One region of the Bacillus paralicheniformis genome, then DNA from elsewhere that is predicted to be linked to it. Evidence: a T-box and tRNA genes for the amino acid it is inferred to sense, from the RefSeq annotation. Region 1 holds a T-box; the other holds one or more tRNA genes.
The links. The T-box of region 1 lies ahead of tyrS (tyrosine--tRNA ligase). A T-box ahead of a tRNA ligase gene usually reads a tRNA of that ligase, here a tRNA-Tyr.
Positions count from the first base shown of each region.

Region 2: it has a tRNA-Tyr gene. The T-box ahead of tyrS (tyrosine--tRNA ligase) is inferred to sense a tRNA for this amino acid. The anticodon was not compared.

Region 1 is NZ_CP023665.1:735,884-746,238, forward strand. Features, by position in the region: gene CP943_RS03765 (glycoside hydrolase family 65 protein) at 1-892, shown strand, start outside; gene CP943_RS03770 (glycoside hydrolase family 13 protein) at 834-2,540, shown strand; gene pgmB (beta-phosphoglucomutase) at 2,537-3,217, shown strand; gene tyrS (tyrosine--tRNA ligase) at 3,433-4,686, opposite strand; T-box leader at 4,729-4,946, opposite strand; gene CP943_RS03785 (MarR family transcriptional regulator) at 4,941-5,387, opposite strand; gene CP943_RS03790 (hypothetical protein) at 5,585-6,151, opposite strand; gene CP943_RS03795 (hypothetical protein) at 6,148-6,549, opposite strand; gene CP943_RS03800 (RlpA-like double-psi beta-barrel domain-containing protein) at 6,742-7,122, shown strand; gene CP943_RS03805 (PD40 domain-containing protein) at 7,179-8,198, shown strand; gene CP943_RS03810 (DUF4003 domain-containing protein) at 8,243-9,235, opposite strand; gene CP943_RS03815 (hypothetical protein) at 9,330-9,638, opposite strand; gene CP943_RS03820 (hypothetical protein) at 9,755-10,012, opposite strand; gene lepB (signal peptidase I) at 10,303-10,355, shown strand, end outside.
Region 2 is NZ_CP023665.1:203,629-213,983, forward strand. Features, by position in the region: gene CP943_RS01170 (glycoside hydrolase family 3 protein) at 1-1,607, opposite strand, end outside; gene pbp4b (penicillin binding protein PBP4B) at 1,622-2,971, opposite strand; gene CP943_RS01180 (PTS transporter subunit EIIC) at 3,038-4,405, opposite strand; gene CP943_RS01185 (MurR/RpiR family transcriptional regulator) at 4,422-5,279, opposite strand; gene murQ (N-acetylmuramic acid 6-phosphate etherase) at 5,298-6,215, opposite strand; gene CP943_RS01195 (2-thiouracil desulfurase family protein) at 6,390-6,842, opposite strand; tRNA gene CP943_RS01200 (tRNA-Glu) at 7,027-7,101, shown strand; tRNA gene CP943_RS01205 (tRNA-Val) at 7,266-7,341, shown strand; tRNA gene CP943_RS01210 (tRNA-Thr) at 7,401-7,473, shown strand; tRNA gene CP943_RS01215 (tRNA-Tyr) at 7,482-7,566, shown strand; tRNA gene CP943_RS01220 (tRNA-Gln) at 7,571-7,642, shown strand; gene rocF (arginase) at 7,768-8,682, shown strand; gene sigW (RNA polymerase sigma factor SigW) at 8,906-9,469, shown strand; gene rsiW (anti-sigma-W factor RsiW) at 9,483-10,103, shown strand; gene cdaA (diadenylate cyclase CdaA) at 10,269-10,355, shown strand, end outside.

The DNA.
Region 1 (10,355 bases):
TACAGGGCCGAATGAATATGAAAACAATGTCAACAACAACTGGTATACGAATTTGATTGCGTCGTGGACGCTTGAGTACACGCTCGAAAACCTCGCTGTCCTCCCGGAGGAAAAACGCCGCCGGCTTGATATACGGGAAGCCGAAATCGAGAGGTGGAAGGATATCATTGCGAAAATGTACTATCCATACAGTGAGGAATTAAATGTTTTTATTCAGCATGATACATTCCTAGATAAAGAGCTTCAGGCAGCGGATGAGCTTGAACCGGATGACCGCCCGCTCTATCAGAATTGGTCATGGGACAAAATTCTCCGCTCCAGTTTTATTAAGCAGGCGGATGTTCTGCAAGGCATTTATTTCTTTAATCATCGATTTACGACGGAAGAAAAACGGCGCAACTTTGAATTTTATGAACCGATGACGGTTCATGAATCGAGTCTTTCGCCGTCTGTCCATGCGGTGCTGGCGGCTGAACTCAAAATGGAAAAGAAAGCGCTTGAACTGTATAAGCGTACAGCGAGGCTTGACCTGGATAATTACAATCATGACACAGAGGAAGGGCTTCATATTACATCGATGACTGGAAGCTGGCTCGCGATCGTGCAAGGATTTGCCGGCATGCGGACCCAAGATGAGACGCTGTCGTTTGCTCCGTTTTTGCCGAAGGAATGGGACGGTTATTCGTTCAACATCAATTATCGGAACCGGCTAATCAATGTGCAGGTAGAGGAAAACAGCGTCGCCTTCAACCTTGTAAAAGGAGAACCGCTTTCCATGACAGTTTATGGAGAGCAAATCGCACTGAACGGACGGTATGAAAGGAGGATGCCCGATGAGCCAATGGTGGAAAGAGGCAGTCGTGTATCAAATTTACCCGCGGAGTTTTTATGATTCCAACGGAGACGGATTCGGTGATTTGCAGGGCGTGATTCAAAAGCTCGATTACATTAAAAGCCTCGGAGCCGATGTTATCTGGCTGTGTCCTGTGTTTGATTCCCCGCAGGATGACAACGGCTACGACATCAGCGACTACAGAAGCATATACGAAAAGTTCGGGACGAACGATGATATGTTTCAATTGATTGATGAAGTGCATAAACGCGGAATGAAAATCATCATGGATCTTGTCGTGAACCACACGTCTGATGAACATGCCTGGTTTGCCGAAAGCCGCAAGTCAAAGGACAATCCTTACCGTGATTATTATTTTTGGAAAGATCCAAAGGCGGACGGTTCAGAACCGAACAATTGGGGATCGATCTTTTCAGGATCGGCGTGGACATTCGATGAGCGGACAGGGCAGTATTATCTTCACTACTTTTCGCAAAAGCAGCCTGACTTAAACTGGGAGAATGAAGCGGTTCGCCGGGAAGTATACGATTTGATGACGTTTTGGATGGACAGAGGCGTGGACGGCTGGCGGATGGATGTGATCGGTTCCATTTCCAAATATGTCGACTTTCCCGATTATGAAACAGATGACAGCAGTCCTTATGTCGTCGGCCGCTATCATTCAAACGGCCCCCGTCTGCACGAATTTATACAAGAGATGAACCGGGAAGTGCTGTCCCGTTACGACTGCATGACGGTCGGCGAAGCAAACGGCTCAGATGTTGAAGAAGCGATAAAATACACGGATCCAAGCAGACATGAGCTGAACATGATTTTTACATTTGAACATATGGACATCGATACAAAACAACATTCGCCGAATGGGAAATGGCAGATGAAGCCGTTTGATCCGATCGCTTTAAAAAAGACGATGACGAGGTGGCAGGCCGCTTTAATGAATGTCGGCTGGAACACGCTCTATTTCGAAAATCATGATCAACCGAGGGTCATATCCCGCTGGGGCAATGACCGCGAACTGCGCAAACAATGCGCCAAAGCATTTGCAACGGTCTTGCACGGGATGAAGGGAACCCCGTTCATTTATCAGGGAGAAGAAATCGGCATGACAAACAGTGAAATGCCGCTCGAGATGTATGATGATCTCGAAATCAAAAACGCATACCGCGAACTTGTCCTCGAAAATCAAACGATGACAGAGGAAGACTTTCGAAAAGCCGTGGCGAAAAAAGGGCGGGATCACGCGAGAACGCCGATGCAATGGGATGACGGAAAACACGCGGGCTTCACAGATGGAGAGCCTTGGCTGGCGGTAAATCCCCGCTATCAAGAAATCAATGTGAAAGAATCGCTCTCAGATGAAGATTCGATTTTCTATTATTATCAGAAGCTCATCGGGCTGCGCAAACAACATAAAGTTATCGTACATGGAGATTACCAGCTGCTGCTTGAGGATGATCCGCAAATCTTTGCGTATATCCGTGAATACCGGGGCGAAAAGCTGTTAGTCGCCGTGAATTTGTCAGAAGAAAAGGCGCTGTTTCATGCTCCGCCGGAATTGCTTGAAGACAAGTGGGATGTGCTGTTATCCAATTACGCCCGCGAGCGGCTTGATATAAGCGGCAGCATGGACATGGAACCCTATGAAGCTTTTATGATGATCAGTCGGGCAAAGGGTTCGACATTATGAAAGCGGTCATTTTTGACTTGGACGGCGTGATCACGGATACGGCCGAGCATCATTATCTCGCTTGGAAACATACTGCCGAACAAATCGGCATTGAGATTGACCGGAGCTTTAATGAACGACTGAAAGGAATCGACAGAGAGCGGTCGCTTAACACGATTTTGATTCACGGCGGTGCGGCCGGAACGTATCGGGAGGCGGAGAAACAAGAGATCATGCGCCGGAAAAATCAATACTACCAACAGCTGATCCAAAACTTGACACCGCATGACCTGTTGCCGGGAATCGCCGGGCTATTTGCCGAATTGAAAAGGGAAAATGTAAGCATCGCGTTAGCTTCGTCAAGCCGAAACGCGCCCGCTATTTTGCAACGGCTCGGGCTCATGGACGAATTTCATGCTGTCGTTGACCCGGCTGCGCTTGCTCGCGGAAAGCCGGACCCCGAAATTTTTTTGACGGCCGCAGCGCTGCTCGGTGTGCCTCCGTCTCAGTGTGCAGCAATCGAAGACGCTGAAGCCGGGATCGCCGCGATCAAATCCGCAGGGATGTTTGCGGTGGGAGTCGGTGATGAGACATCGCTGAGCGGGGCTGATTTGATCGTGCCCGACACAAACGAGCTGACATTTGAGCTGCTGAAGGAAGGATGGCAGCGCTGTTGCTGCATAAGAGAAGACAAATGAATCGTAAAATGGCAGGCCGCCGCTGGCGGCCTTATTTGCAATCAGAGAGGTGAAGGCAAAATTAAGATCAAGGTGTTCGGGAGGCCGTTCGGATATGCTTTTCGAATCGAAACCATCAGGCGATTGAATACCGACCTGTTGCAAATTCTAACGCCTGCGCTTTTCATGAAAAACAGCCTAATCGATCCTTTTAAAAGGATGATTAGGCTGAATGTTTATTGAGACATTTGCAATTTGACAAACTTCCGTTTGCCGACTTGGATAATCATACCGTGTTCGACCGCCACATCCGCATGAATCGATTCTGCTTTGATGCCGTTGATTTTAACGCCACCGTTTTGGATCATTCGGCGGGCTTCGCTTTTGGAAGGGAGGAGTCCGAGCGTCACCAATAAATCGGTGACAGGCACCGTTCCGTCACCTTGCCAGTGTACAGACGTTATATTGTCCGGCGCGCTGTTTTGCTGAAAAACCTTTTTAAACTGCTGTTCGGCCGCTTCGGCCGCCTCGCTTCCATGATACATGTTGACGATGATTTTCCCGAGAAGCATTTTCGCATCTCGCGGATGAACGGCCCCCGTTTCCAAATCTTTGACAAGTCGTTTTTTATCTTCCGCCTCCAGGTTGGTCGCAAGATGGATATATTTTTTCATCAAACTGTCCGGAAGCGACATCGTTTTTCCGAACATTTCATGAGGGTCTTCATCAATGCCGATGTAATTGTTCTTTGATTTCGACATTTTTTCAACCCCGTCAAGTCCTTCGAGCAGCGGCATGAGAATGACGACCTGTTTTTCTTTTCCATACTTTTCCTGAAAGTGTCTGCCCATGAGCACGTTAAAATGCTGATCCGTTCCGCCCAGTTCGATATCGCTGTCGAGAACGACCGAATCATATCCCTGCATCAACGGGTAAAAGAATTCATGAAGCGAAATCGGCTTTTGCATGGCAATTCTTTCTTCAAAATCATCGCGTTCCATTAGACGGGCGACGGTAATTTTGCCCGCGAGCGTAATGACGTCTTCCAAGGTTAATCGTTTCAGCCATTTTGAGTTGTAGTGAAGCTCGACTTTGTTCTGATCAAGCACTTTTCCAAACTGTTGAAAGTATGTTTCGGCATTGCGGCGGACTTCTTCGTCCGTCAGCTGTTTCCTTGCGGCGGATTTTCCTGTCGGATCGCCGATTTTTCCTGTGAAATCGCCGATCAGGAGCTGGACGATATGCCCATTTTCCTGAAATTGGCGCAGCTTATTCAAGACGACAGTGTGGCCTAAATGAACGTCAGGCGCCGACGGATCGAGACCAAGTTTAATTTTCAGCGGTTCGCCGGTCAAAATCGATTTGGCCAGCTTTGCCCGCAGTTCTTCCGGGGGAATGACCTCCTCCGCTCCGTTCATATATAAGTGAAGCTGCCTTTCGACTTCCCGCTTCTCGGCAGTTGTCAGTTGATCAAATTGTTGTTGCTGCATGATAACTCCTCCTTTTTTGTATAAAAAAAGAGCCTCATCCCGATAAGGGACGTGGCTCAAATGCACGCGGTACCACCCTGGTTGAAGACCTCCGTCTTCCGCTCTATTTCAGATAACGGTTTCCCGTTCTTTGCTACTTGAAGGTTCACAAAGAAAGCTCGGGGAGGTAATTCGCGTCTGCCTTTGTACCGGCTCGCACCAGCCGCCGGCTCTCTGGAACAGGGAGACAGCCCGCTACTTGTTCCCGTCGTTGCTTATGGTTTATGAAGATTGTCGTTCACTTTTCGAAGGAGCTCGATCAATGTATTCTGCTCCTCTTTTGTCATGCCTTTGATCAGCATTGTTTCCCCTTTGTGGAACGCCGGATAGAGCTCTTCAATAGCGGCTTTTCCTTCAGGGGTGATCTCGGCGTATACGTGTCTGCGGTCTCGCGGATCCGTGCTTTTTCCGCAAAAGTTCTTTTTTTCAAGCGTTTTAATGACATTGCTCGCAGTGGCTGTTGAAATGCCTGACAGTTCAGCGAGTTTTCTCGTTTCAAGTCTGCCCCATACCCATAGATCGTAAAGAATCGAAAAAGCCGTCCATGACAATTGATATGAGGAAAGGATCTCGGTCTCCATTTTGACGCGGAGCTTTTGCGCTGACCGGTAAAGGTTGGTGGCAACCGAAATGGCTTCAAGATTCAAGGACTCGATCGGCATGCGTTTCAGCTTGATGAGTGTGTCGTGTTCTTCCTGTCGAAGATGGGGGGATCTATCCAAATCGTGACGCCTGCCTTTTTATTTTCAGAATCATTAGCTATGAAACGAATTTTAACAGATGGTTTTCATCCATGCAAGCCCTTTTTTGATATGACGAGAAAAGCCGGCATCATGATGATGACCGGCTCTTGTTTCAGCTATTTTTTGGTGATCTGTTTGCGGCGCACTTCAACCCGATCCCCTTTTTGAATGTTGTCATACTGTTTTTTCGAGACGAGGACGGCATGTTCTTTTCCGTTTTGATCTTCAATCAACAGCCAATATCTTTTTTCTTTTCGTTCAGAGAGCGCTTTTTCTTTGATTCCGGCGGTGCGGAGCATGCTTTTTTGTTCTGCTGTATATCCGCCCGCGTGGAAGATCATCCAGTATGGAAAGTAGTAATTCAAAAAGGCTGATCCAGCAGGATTTTGATTGAGTGTCCGCTTGATGCTCCCTTTGTACAGGGCATTGGACGGCAGTGTCCGCTGGATGGCGTTGAACTGACTGCTCTTGTTTAAATATTGTCGGCTCGCAGACTGATTCATATAACTGCGCATTCTCTGGTTGACTGAACCCGGACGTGTTTTTAAAGAGCTGTTATTAGCCGAGGAACTCGAAGCCTTGGTTCCGGATGTTCCATTGCTGCCTGTTGCCTCTGCTTGAGCAAAAGGCAGCAAGAGAGACAGCGCCATGATCAAAATAAGAGGAGCGCTTTTTTTCTTCATTGTTCATCACTGCTTTTTTGTTCCACTTTATCTTTGACGACGCCCTCAAGCGGCTCCTGGTCATATTTGATGTATGGGGGACGGTAGATGAAGGCTTCATGATCGCGGATTTTAATATAAGGCTGTTCGACATTTTCCACATTTTCTACATATTTTTTGAAAGTCTCCGTCTTTTCTTTCCCATTTTTCACGTATGATGCTTTCAGTAAAGGTGCTTTGTCGGATTCGCTGTCATTCACGTAATCAAACCATACGAGATCGTATTTTTGAATGGAATGGTCTTCTGAGACCTCCTGTGAACGGTCTGAAGCGGATGATGAACATCCAGATAGGGGAACGGCGAAAAGCATCGCAGCCGCGGATAACGAGATCAGTTTCGATTTTTTCACTGTGATCATCCTATTCATTTTGGTTTCTCTTTTATATACGAACGATCCCGGCAAAGGTGTCATCTGTTCTTGATAGTCTGGTAGAAAACTGGGCGTAATAATTGCATTTTAAACGTAAACAAACTGTAAAATACCATTTCTATGAAAAAAGGTATAATTTGAATGTCAGAAAAAAATCCCATTCACGGAGGATATTTTTATATGAAGAAGATACTTTTTTCTGTTTTTGTTTTGGCAGGCAGCTTGCTATTGGCATTCAATTTTGCCGGTGAGGCGAGTGCTAAAACGAAAAAAGTCAGCGGCTACATCACTTGGTACAACGGCGTGGGCAAAGTCGGCGCTGACGGCAAAAGGCTCGGCCATTGGGACTGCGCCACAAAGATGGGCTTCGATGTTCCGAGAAAAGGCACAAAAATAAGAGCCTATTCTAAAGCAAAACCAAAGAAAGTCATTACAGTCTATAAATATGATGTCGGCAGAATGCCGGGCGCTGTGTTGGATGTAAGCCCGAAAGCTTTTAGAGCTTTGGGATTTCCGACAAGCAAAGGAAAGGTAGCCGGACATTATACATATAAAAAATAGGAGAAAAGAAGCAAGGAAAATCGTTTTCTTGCTTCTTTCAATTGGCGGGGGCGAATATGAAAAAAGTCTTTGTGTTTTTGTTGGCGGCCGTCATTTTAGCCGCAGGCGCATTTGCGGCCTTCCGCTATTTCGTCCCGGAAAAAGCGGAGCCGGCAAAGGGCGGCGGTTCGGACCTGCTCGTATCGATAACCGATCAGAAGCTGATGACCGCTTACTATGAAAATCAAAATAAGCTGTATGAAGAAAAGATGACGGATTACCCGGCTGCGGCATTAGACCGGAAAAAACGCATTCTTTATTATACGAACACCGATAACAGCAATATGAAGCATTTGATCAGGCTGGATTTGCAGTCGGGCGAAAAAACAACCCTATATTCAGGGGATGAATATGTCGACGGACTCAGTTTATCGGCGGACGGTTCGAAGCTGTTCATGCGATACAACCTTGCGGAGGAGAGAAATTTTCACCTCGCTTCCTTTGATTTAAAACAAAAGGCGTTTCACGTCATTTATCCATCGTTAAACAACAAGGACGAGAGCGTCAGCTACTATCAGTACAACAAAGCGAACAATCAATTCGTTATACTGCATTATTCATTGAAAGAAGACTATCAAAAAACAGATGAGGCGAACAGCAAAGGAGTGCCACCCAAACCGACGAATATGAACATTTCCCTGGCGGATGAGAAAGATCAGCACCAGGTGAAAACGATCGCAAAATTTATCAATGACACGGCAATTTCGCCGGATGGCAAAACGATCGTCTTTACAGAATCGGCTGATGATCAGAAGTCGATTTATGCGATGGATGCCGAAACGAAAAAATATAAAGCGATCATTTCAGATCAGCGGGCATTTTCATTAGTCGACTCAGCACAACCGCAATTCTCGAAAGACGGGAAAAAACTTTACTTTCTCGCTGAAGCAAAAGATGCGAAGCTGCTTGAAGATGAAACGGGGAGCGAAGCAAGGGTGAGAACGATTTATTCGTATGATATGGATACGAAAAAAGTGAGCAAAGCCTGGGAAAAAACAAACGGAATTATCAACACCTTTTCCGTTATTGACGAATAATGAGCATCAGCCGGCACAAACAGTCTGTGCCGGCTGATGTTTTATCATGAGCCGTTTGCCTGAGACGCCGCAGCCGAGCTCGTCATAATGGCGATTGCTGCCGTCTGTTGTGCTTGAATAACGGCTTCAAGCGTTTGATAAAGTCCTGTTTCCAGAAGCGTCGGATCTTCCGTTTTTTCGCTCATGTACAAATTGACAGCCGTTTTCAGATTCATGTCTTTCTGCCACCTGAACAGTTTATCGCTGTTCAATGCGCCTGCCATGATTGTGATGGCATCTATGTCTTTTTCACCGTTCTCAAGCAATGCAAGCAGTCCGATTTCCGGGTAATGGACAGGCTTCGGTCTTCTATGCTTTTTTGTCAATTCATCGTATATCCGAAGGGAGCGGGCGACAAGCTGATCGGAATCCCGCTCCGGCAAAAGCGAGAGGATGTGGCTGAGAAACTGCAAATCGTTCCCTTTGCGAAAACCCGCTTGGTTCAGCTTTTGGTAAAACGCTTCGATATAGTCGATCAGTTCACCTGTTTCCATGTCTGAACCGGCCAAAAGCACGGCGAGCGGGTAATCGCCGGCCGATGTTAAAAAGACGTGCTTGTCCTTCATTCCTTTGTAAATAGACAAAGCCCGATTGATTTTGTCTTCATGATCATGCTCATCAGGATATTTTGTCAAAAGGATAAGTGCGGACAAGTAGGTGAAAATGCTTTTTTTGAATCCGTTGCCGGTCAGTTTTTCGTAAATAATGAAAAAAGGTCTGATATGCGTTTCAGGTTCTTCGAAGCGCACGTCAAACATAGCGGCGAATGTATAGCGATGGGCCGACTTTAACGGCGAAAATGTCCCGGCGGCCTGTTTGACGGCCTCACTAAGCGTTAAAAACCGTTCTTTATTAAAAGGCCGCTTGTTGACGACATACATGGAAGCAATCATCATCAATGTCCGCTGATCTGTGACTTTCCATTTTAAATCGCTTTTTAACTCAGAGTAAATTGCTTTATATTGATCCAATCGCTGCTGCAGTTTAGCAGATGCCATTTTATCTGTCTCCTTCCTCGGTTTGCGTCGTTTTTGTATATACGAAGCAAAGGAAAATAAGTTTCATGGATTTGGCATCATACCGGGCTTTTGCTTAATAATATGGAAAAGGATACAGCGCGGCAATAATAACAAACGGGAAGATCCTGCTCCTGAACCGTCGGAATCGCCGGCGCGGATATCCGTATCCGCCGTAAAACTGCCTTTCATCTGTCACGTCTTCGGGAATGAGGAGAGATGCTTCCTGACGGTTCACCCCTTCAAGGATCCCGTGAACGGAACGGCCGTCCTTCATTTTCAGCACGACGTGATAGTGCATGTATTTGCGGCATAAATCGTGCAAAGACCTTTGATGATCATGGGGCATTGAGCAAACGGCATCTTTCGGAACACTCATATTCATTTCCATCTCCTTTTAGATTTATGGTATTCATCTAATGGATGAATGTTCCGGCTTGGAACGGTGAAGCCGTGGTATATGTAAAAAAGCCGATATGAATCGGCTTTAAAGATCAATGGTCAGCACTTCTTTCTGCGGCACTTGAAACGGTCGTCGTCATCATCAGAAAAACACTTTCTTTTTCTGCATTTGAACCGGTCATCGTCAGAGCTGCGGGATTTATCCGTTTTAACGGTTTTATCCGTATTATTTGTTTTATCCGTTTTATCCGTTTTATCGGTATCCGCCGAACGCAGCGCTTTCCTTGACTGTCTTTCTTTTTCCCGCTCAGGGCTGTATGGATCGTAATTGTCATAGTACTCTTCGTAGCTGCTCATTTTGAGGCAATCACCGCCTTTGGGTCATGATATGATAATGTATTATAAAGAGGGGCGTTTTGCCTGTGCATATGTAATGGTTTGTTGTGCCGTAAATAAGCTGATCAACTGACAAAATTCAACATTGAATAAAAGGATTTTTCGTTTCAACCGCTAATATTATTATGTATCAACTATTTTTTTACGGCTGCGCCTGCCGATGCTTGCGAGAAAGCATTCAGGCGGACAGTCTGATAGGATAGAAGGAGCGGAATGCCAATGAAACGATCCGAAAGTGAAGGAGAGTACTTATGAAAAATAGTAGAAAAAAAGAAATCTTATCGTGGGTGAAAACACTTGTCAT
Region 2 (10,355 bases), 530 kb from region 1:
GTTGCCCACTTGCTTGAGTCTTGAATGCTGTCATCAATGACACCGTCGTTCACAACAGGATCGTTTTTGACTACATATGATCCTGTGATGACATAATCGGCCTCGTCAATTTTCTTTTGAATCTCTTCATCAAACGTTTTTTCTGCAAATCGATATTCGACGACCTTGATGTTTTTCTTTATTTTGCTGATGGTTTTGGCGATTGCTGCTGTTTGCTCTTCGTATGGGGCGAGAATGAGGACGGTATCCCCTTTTTTCGGTTTGAATGGCAAGGTGCTTTTTTCATTTTTAAGAATGGTGACGCTTTCTCTTGCCATTTTCCTTTCGGATTTCATGTGTTTGTTGCTGCCGACCGTTTTCAAGGCGTATTTGATTTTTTTCTGAAGCGGTTCGGAGCCGGTGTGATCGATGATACCGCGGTTTATTTTTAATTGAAGGATTCGCTCCACCGACTGATCGATTTGTTCGATAGGGATCTCACCTTTTTTAACGGCTGTCAGAAGAGCTTCGAATACACGCGCTAGATTTTTTTCGGTCTCAAGCGATGTGACTTGTGCGGGCATGAGGGCGATGTCGACTCCTGCTTTGACAGCCATGACGACGGCTTCCTCCTGTCCGAAATTATCAGAAATGGCTTTCATATTTAAAGCGTCTGTTACGACAACGCCCTTAAAGCCGAGGTCTTTGCGGAGAAGGTCTGTCATGACTTTTTTGGAAAGTGTTGCAGGCACCATGATGTCCTCGCCGTCTTTTTTGCTTTTATAGGTTGTATTGTCAAAGGCGGGGAACTGGACATGCGCTGTCATGATCATGTCAATCCCTGCATCGATCGCTTTTTGAAATGGCGCAAGTTCAATGCTTCTCAGCCTTTTTTCATCATGCGGAACAAGCGGCAATCCGTAATGACTGTCAACCGCTGTATCGCCGTGTCCGGGAAAGTGCTTTGCTGTAGCGATCATTTGCTCGTCCTGCAGGCCCTTCATCATCTGGATGCCGAGCTTTGAAGTCAGCTCAGGCTTGGAACTGAAAGAACGAACGCCGATGACCGGGTTGCCGGGATTGTTGTTGACATCAAGTACAGGACTGAAGTTCACGTTGATGCCCAGCGATGCTAATTCTTTTCCGATGATTTTTCCTGATTTGAAGGCATTTTTGCTGCTTCGCGATGCACCGACTGCCATATTGCCGGGCAGGTTTGTGCCTGATTCAAGTCTGGTGACAATCCCGCCTTCCTGATCGATCGTGATAAAGAGCGGAATGTCAGGACTCGCTTTTTGCAAGCCGTCCGTTAACCGTACAGTCTGCTCTGTGCCTGTGACATTTTCAGCAAAAAGAATGACACCGCCGAGCCGGTATTTTTGAATGATTCCCGCGACTTCGTCATTCATTTTTGTTAATCCTTTGGCGTTCGATTCCCCTTTTTTCTTCCAGTTTCTAAAGTCAGGCATCAGCATTTGTCCGATTTTCTCTTCAAGCGACATGCTGCTGACCATTTGTTTGAGGTGTTGTTCCGGCTGCTGTTTCGCTTCTGCTTCGCGAGCGGCGGGCTGCAAAGCGAGAGACGATAACAGCAATGCAATCAACGCGCATTGAAGAAATCTTTTCATATAAGGGTCGCCTCCTATTGGTGATGTAACGCCTCGTAAATAGCTGTAATGGCGCTGCCGTACTTTCCGGTTGCAAATGCGTCACCTTCAAATTGATTCGGGTTTTCTTTAGGGTTGATGACAGGAGAGTGCTTTTTATTGGTTAACAACACAATGCCGATTTGATACACGGGATCGATGATAGTGACGGTTCCCGTCCAGCCGGTATGGCCGTATGCCTTGTTGCTGGCGTGCTTGCCGAACATCCACTCCATATCGGTATTGCCGTTAAGCCGCCATCCTAGTCCATATGTGGGATTTGTTTTTGACGGCTCAGTAAATTGTGAAATGACCGAACGGCTGAATAGATGTTGTTTCCCGTAACCGCCGCCGTTCAGCATGACTTGAAGGAGCACTGCTGCGTCGTCAACGGTGGAAAAAAGGCCGGCATGCCCAGAGACGCCTTCCATTGAATAGAACGCTTTTTCATCGTGGACTTCCCCTTGAAGCGTGTAAGTTCTGATATTTGGAAACAAGATGGTGCCATCTCTGGTGTTTCCCTTTCGTTCCGTAGCTGCAAAATGCGGCGGTTTAAAGCCCTTTTGGAGCGGATTAAACAAAGTATGCCGCAACCCGAGAGGCCGGTAAAATTGGTTTTCAACAAAGGTATCTAAACGCTCGTTTGTGACTTTTTCTATGATCAGCCCGAGGAGCATATAGTCGATGTCACTGTAAATTTGTTTTGTGCCGGGTTCATATGACAAGGGGGTTTTGACAAGATATTCAAGCGTTTTGCTCCGTGACTGAGAGTAGAGGTGTCCGGCTGCTTTCGGGTCGTAATAGTTCCAGCTTGCAGGGAAGCCTGCGTTATGGTGGAGCAAATCAATGACGCGGAGCCGGTTTTTTCCCTTTACATCGTCTTCCGGGTGATCTTTGAAATCAGGAAGATAATGTGAAATGTTTTTGTTCAAGTCAAGCTTTCCGGTGCTCACTAAATGCTGCAAGGCAAAATTGACGGCATACATTTTTGTATTGGAGGCGAGGTCAAACATCGTGTTTGCTTTCATTTTTTTTGGATGTTTGAGCGTCGAGAGGCCGTTGTATTTCTGCTTGTAGCCGTATGCTTCTTTTTTGACGATTTTTCCGTCTTTTATCAATATCAAGGCAGCCCCGGGAAAGCCCGCTTTGACATCCTGTTCGATCAGACGGTCCACGACTTTAAGCTTTTCCGAAGAAAAACCGGCTTCTTCAGGTGTTTTCGCCTTCGTTAATACGGGATATGTCAGCTGACCTGTTGTCTCGTTCGCAATTGCAGTCTGTGCTGATGACGGAAGCGGGAAAAAGCATGTCAGCAGCAATAGGGACGATGCTGCAGCGCTGATCATAAACTTTTTCAGCTTGCTTCACTCCTTTCTGTCAAAAAATGCATAGTGGGAATTTTAAACAAACGTTTAATCAAATTCAACTGCCATATCGTCTTTAAAACCAAAGAGATATGTTAAGGCAAAGCCGGCAGCATAGGAAATAAACAAACCGAGAATATACAAAAGAACTTGGTGGGTATGGACTAAAAATGACAAAGGAAGACCTGATACGCCTATCGATTCGGTCGCGATTTTGAAATACGCTTGAAAGGCTCCACCTACTCCGGCGCCGAGGCACGCGGTTAAAAACGGACGTCCGAGTGGAAGAGTCACACCGAATATGAGCGGTTCACCGATTCCGAGCAGGCCTGACGGCAGTCCGCCGGCAATGGCTCTTTTGAGCTTTGCTTTTTTTGTTTTGAAATAGATCGCAAAAGCGGCGCCTACTTGACCTGCGCCCCCCATAGCCAGAATCGGCAGCAACGGGTCATCGCCGATTGAATTGATTAATTCCATATGAACGGGTGTCAATCCCTGGTGCAGTCCGGTTACGACGAGCGGAAGGAAGGTGGCCCCCAGTACAAAGCCGGCGATAATGCCGCCGAGATCTAAGATGGCGAGAAGTCCTGACGTAATGGCGTCAGATATCAAGCCGCCGACAGGCATGAAGACAACGTAAGTGACGATTCCTGTGATGAGAAGGGAGACTGTAGGTGTGATGATGATGTCGAGTGAATGAGGTACAAGGCGCCTGACCCGTTTTTCGAGAAAAGCGATAAATGCAGCTGCGAATAAAATACCGATTAAACCTCCGCGTCCCGGCAAAAGCGCTTCACCGAAAAGCGAAATATCACCAACGGCCGGGTTAATGATTAAAATACCAGCTAATCCGCCGAGTGCGGGGGAGCCGCCGAATTCTTTCGCCGTATTGACCCCGACCAGGATGCCCAAATACGTAAATAAACCTGAACCTATTACCGTTAAAATAATGGCGGTTTGTGATGTTTCAGCGAGCCAGCCTGCTTGGATAACGGCTTTGGTGATTCCGGTAATCAAGCCTGAGGCGACCAAAGCGGGGATCAGCGGTATAAAAATGCTTGCGATCCGCCGAAGAAACAATTTAAAAGGCGTCGCGTTTTTCTTGGAAATCTCAGCTTTATGTTTGGCTGCGGATTGTTTTAAGTCAACGTCTTCCGCGGATTGAAGCAACTTCCCGAATTCGTCTGATACGTGCTGTACGACGCCGGTGCCGAGGATAATCTGAAGCGTTTCCTCCTCAACGACGCCAATCACGCCTTCAAGCGCTTTGATTGAGCCGATGTCGGTTTTTTGACTGTTGACAGGCGTGATGCGCAGGCGCGTCATACAATGGGTATAATCCGCGACGTTAGACGGGCCGCCGATGTGTTGTAAAATCAATTTTGCCAGGCCGGCATATTTTTTCTCATCGCTCATTTTATATCCCCCTTTTTTACAATTCGCTCATTCCCATCATGCGGATGGCCGCTTTTGTTTGATCAATATACTGAATGATGTCCTCGTAGCGCTCCGCGGCTATGCCTAAAAACAGAATGTCAATCATGTAAAGCTGAGTTAAACGAGAGGAGGTGGCGGCGCTGCGAAACGGCGCTTCGTTTGAGCATGACGTATACAAGGCGATATCGCTTAATGAAGAGACAGCAGACTGTCCAAACCGCGTCAGTCCAATGGTTTTAATGCCATGTTTTTTGGCGAGTCTGACTGCATTGGCGATTTCATGTGTTTCTCCTGAATGGGATATGGCAAACAGAACGTCATTCTCGCCGGCATTGGCGATTAATGTCGCGACAAGATGCATATCACTAAAAGCGGTGGCTTTTTTATTGATGCGCAAAAATTTCTGCTGGGCATCTTGTGCGACGATTCCTGAAGCCCCGATCCCGCAAAAATGAACCGTTTCTGCGTTGATCAGTATTTGAATCGCTTTTTGAAGATCTTCGTGGTCAATGTTTTCAAAGGTATCGCGAATCGCCTGAATCGAATTGCTGGTTGTTTTTTGAACGATTGAATGGAGCGGCTCTTGCGGTTCGATATCCCGGTATCCCTGATCAGACGGTTTCATTAAATCGCCGGCAACCCTCATTTTTAAATCTTGAAAGCCTTTCAGCCCCAGAGATTTGCAGAGCCGTATTGCCGCCGCCCCGCTTGTCTTAGCCGAAGAGCTCACCTCTTGAATGGTGCCGTTTACGACCTCGTGTGGGTTTTTCAAAATGTATTCGGCAAGCTTTCGTTCAGATTGCGGCAATCTGTGAAGCATATTCTGAATGATTTCCAACCCTCCTGCAGCCATTGTTTCTTCCTTTCTTCTTTAAACTTGGTCTTCATAAATGGATAGAGCTTTTTCGATATCGCCTTCTGATTTCTCAAGCAGGTTTTCGGAAGCGGCCGCATCTTCGTTTGTTTTCAGCATGATGATGGCGGTTTTGACCTGGTTATGGGATTTTTCTAACGCTAGTGCCGCCGCTTCTTTTGGAACACCTGTGACCGTTTGGATGATGCGAATCGCCCGCTCCTTTAATTTGTCATTGCTTACTTTTACGTCTACCATGAGGTTTTCATAGACTTTTCCCATTTTGATCATGGCCGCCGTTGAAATCATGTTTAAAATCATTTTATGAGCGGTTGCTGCTTTCATTCTCGTCGATCCGGCAATAACTTCAGGGCCGACGACCACTTCTATGCTGTGATCTGACACCTGGCTGATCGCCGAGTTTTTGTTGCATGTCAGTGAGACGGTCTTGGCGCCACTTTCCCTGGCATACTTCAAAGCGCCGAGAACGTATGGAGTCCGACCACTGGCGGCGATTCCGATTACGGTATCATTGTTTGAGAGGTTAACGGCTGATAAATCCCGTCTGCCGAATGCCTCGTGATCTTCAGCGCCTTCGACGGCTTTGTACAGAGCTTTTTCTCCTCCTGCAATGATGCCAATGACCGACTCGGGAGATATGCTGAACGTCGGCGGGCATTCAGCTGCATCGAGTACGCCGAGTCTCCCGCTTGTACCGGCACCGATGTAGATGATCCGTCCCCCTTTCTTTAACGACCCGACGGCGAAGTCAACGGCGGTCTTAACTTCTGGTAAGACTTCTTGTACAGCTTCGGCCACAGTTTTGTCTTCATCATTGATGATTTTCAAAATATCAATCGTCTTTGCCTGGTGAATGCGCCTGGATCTTTCATTCCGGCGTTCGGTCGTTAATGAACCTAAATGGCTGTTTTCCATCGACAACTCCTCCTGATAATGAAGTGCATATATTTCTTAATTTTCAGTATATTAAGAGTGGAATATTATTTCAATAACAAAAGGTAAATATTAAAATTTTATTTCAATGAAGTTCTAAACAACGGATTGCCGACATAAAATAAAGCGCAGATGAACTGCGCTTATGTTCAGGTATTACAGCTCGTCTATTTGGTGTTCGGAAATCACGCGGAAGCCTTCTTTTTTCAGAAGCGCCGCCGTAACGCCGTTGCCGGCTATTTTTTGGCTTGAGAAACTTCCATCGTATATATGGCTGCTGCCGCAAGACGGGCTGTTTTCCTTCAACACGATCGTATCAGCCTTGATTTGCCTTGCCATCTCCAATGTTAGATAAGCTCCTTTTATATACAGGTCTGTTACGTCTTTTCCCGATTGTGTGTTGATCACCGCCCTGCCGTCTAAAACGTCTTCTCCCGACCCGCCTATAATTTCGGCCGGTTCCCTTGGCGTTTGAAATCCGCCGAGCAGCTCGGGACAAGCAATCACCGCTTTTTTTTCTTCAACAAGCTTATTGATTTTCCCCACATAGCTGTGCGATCCGTTATAGCGGCATTCCACCCCGGCCAGACATGAACTTACCAGTATCATTTTTCGCGTCCCCTCTCTTGCACATCAGATAGCCCTATTTTAAACAAAATTTCTGCGTTTTTCTCAATGTTTATGAATAAAAAATTTGAAAATAAAAATTTTAATTTACCCCTTTACAAATGGGGAGGAACCTGTATATAATAACTTTTGTCAGCTTTACGAGAGCTGCTTGAAACACGATGATGGCCCGTTGGTCAAGTGGTTAAGACACCGCCCTTTCACGGCGGTAACACGGGTTCGAATCCCGTACGGGTCACCATTCTTTTTTGGACAGCACGCTGCGAATGCCGGAATTTTTAAAAGGAAGGCATGCTAAGGTCGCAACGTCCTGTTGCAACGCGCACTTGTACTTTAAAGGCAAGGAAGGCATGCTAAGATCGCAACGTCCTGTTGCAACGCATGCACTTGTACGTCCTGTACTGCGGAGGATTAGCTCAGCTGGGAGAGCATCTGCCTTACAAGCAGAGGGTCGGCGGTTCGATCCCGTCATCCTCCACCATTTTTTCGGATCGGTTTTTGTCACAACCGCGCCGGTAACTGCATAAGATACCGTATCATGCCGGTCTAGCTCAATTGGTAGAGCAACTGACTTGTAATCAGTAGGTTGGGGGTTCAAGTCCTCTGGCCGGCACTGTTTTTGGAGGGGTAGCGAAGTGGCTAAACGCGGCGGACTGTAAATCCGCTCCCTCAGGGTTCGGCGGTTCGAATCCGTCCCCCTCCACCATTATTGGGCTATAGCCAAGCGGTAAGGCAACGGACTTTGACTCCGTCATGCGCTGGTTCGAATCCAGCTAGCCCAGTTTTTGGACATCCTGTTAGGATGTCCTTTTTATTTTGTCTTTTTTGTATAACTATTCAAAAAAATGTCTTGTTGAGTCAATTCCGAATTGGAAGGTACAATGAAGGTCTGAAAGGGGGATATCATATGTTAAAACAGCAGATTTCAATGATCGGCGTACCGATGGATCTCGGTCAGCTGAGGCGGGGAGTCGATATGGGACCGAGCGCGATTCGCTGTGCCGGTGTTAATGAACGGTTGGAAAGCCTTTGTCAGGATATTGAAGACCTCGGCGATATGACAATCGGGCAAAGAGAGGATGAGAAAGAAGGCGGGGAGCCGGCATCTGAAGAGCTGAGAAACTTGAAAGCGATTACAAAAGCGAGTGCAAAACTTGCTGAGACCGTTGATAAGATCGTGGCTTCAGGTGCTTTTCCGCTCGTGCTGGGCGGTGACCACAGCATAGCGATCGGAACGCTAGCCGGCCTTGTGAAGCATTATCAAAACCTGGGTGTGATCTGGTATGATGCCCATGCTGATTTAAATACGAAAGAAACGTCTCCTTCAGGCAATATTCACGGCATGCCGCTCGCCATCAGCCTGGGGATCGGCCATGAAGGGCTGACAGGCATCTATGGAAAAGAAACGAAAATTAAAGCGGAGAACATCGTCATCATCGGTGCGAGGTCACTTGATGACGGGGAAAAAGAATTGATTCGCGACAAAGGGATCAAAGTGTATACAATGCATGAAATCGACCGCCTCGGTATGACGAGGGTGATGGAAGAAACGATAGACTATTTGCGCGGCAGAACGGACGGTGTCCATCTGTCACTCGATTTAGACGCGCTTGATCCGAACGATGCCCCGGGTGTCGGAACCCCGGTAGCGGGAGGCATCAGCTACAGGGAAAGCCACCTGGCGATGGAAATGCTGGAAGAATCGAAGCTGATTACGTCCGCTGAGTTTGTCGAAGTCAACCCGATATTGGATGAGAAAAACAGGACGGCTGAAGCGGCAGTCGCCTTAATGGGGTCGCTGTTTGGCGAAAAGCTGCTTTAGGTGCGGTTGAAGAGCGGCCTTAGGCTGCTTTTTTTATAAAAAAGTCTCAGTTTCATAATATTTAGATTGTATAATAATTTTAAGCTAATATTAAGCGCATGATCCCTGTCAAAGCATCTACACCCTGCCAAAAATTTGATAAACTATTTTTATGAATTTAATGAAACCTTATAAAAATCAATTCGTATACATAAAGACCGGTGAAGGCAGAGGTTAGATAAATATGGAAACAATGATTAAAAAAAGAATCAAACAGGTGAAAAAAGGCGATCGTAATGCATTTGCAGACATCGTGGATATTTACAAAGACAAAATTTATCAGCTTTGCTACCGTATGCTCGGCAATGCGCATGAGGCGGAAGATATTGCGCAGGAAGCGTTTATCAGAGCATACGTGAATATCGACAGTTTTGATATCAACCGGAAATTTTCCACATGGCTTTATCGAATCGCAACCAATTTGACCATCGATCGTATCCGTAAAAAAAAGCCGGACTATTACTTGGATGCAGAGGTGGCGGGGACTGAAGGACTGACGATGTATTCCCAGGTTGCGGCGGATGTTGCGCTTCCAGAGGATGAAGTGGTTTCTTTGGAGCTGCACAGCACCATCCAGGAAAAAATCTTAAGGCTTCCCGATAAATACAGGACGGTCATCGTATTAAAGTACATTGATGAGCTCTCACTCATTGAGATCAGTGAAATCCTTAATATTCCCGTAGGTACGGTGAAAACGAGGATACACAGGGGCAGAGAGGCTCTCAGAAAACAATTAAGGGATCTTTAAGTGGGGTGATGAAATGAGCTGTCCGGAGCATATTGTTCAGCTTATGCATAAATACCTTGACGGAGACATACTACCGGAAGATGAATCGCAATTAAAAGAGCACCTCCAATCATGCGAAGACTGCAAAAAGCACCTTCATGAAATGGAAAAATCCATCGCTCTTGTCCAGAGCACGTCACATCTTACAGCTCCGGCGAACTTTACAGCCGATGTGCTGGCGAATCTGCCGAAGGAAAAGCGAACGGCATCGATCAACAGGTGGCTTAAAGCCCATCCGTTTTTAGTGGCGGCAGCTTTGTTTATCATTTTGATGGGCGGCAGCTTTTTCTCCAGCTGGAAAAACGATCAGGATTTCAGCGTATCCAGCCAGCCCAATCTCGTAGTGAAAAACAACACGGTCATCGTACCTGAAGGCAAAGTTGTCAAAGGCGATGTGACCGTGAAAAACGGAAAGCTGATTATAGAAGGCAAAGTCGACGGCGATGTCACGATTGTTAATGGCGAAAAATATACGGCTTCAGCAGGACAAGTCACTGGTCAGATCCATGAGATCAACGAAGTGTTCGACTGGATGTGGTATAAGATTAAATCGACCGGAAAATCGGTTTTTGACATGAAGGAGTCTAAAGAGTAGAGCAAAGCGGGCGAATGAGCTTTGCTCTTTTTTTATGAGGGGCCGCCATTTCACTTGGAAAATCAATTTGTGCTATAATAGCGTCTGTATATGTAAAAATAATAGATCATACCATTTTGAAACATATTAACCTTACTAATGACTGAATTCTTGGAGGACGAGGAAATGGCTTTTGAGGATATCCCTTTCTTGCAGTACCTCGGCGATGCCGTTGATATTCTCCTTGTTTGGTACGTAATATATAAATTAATG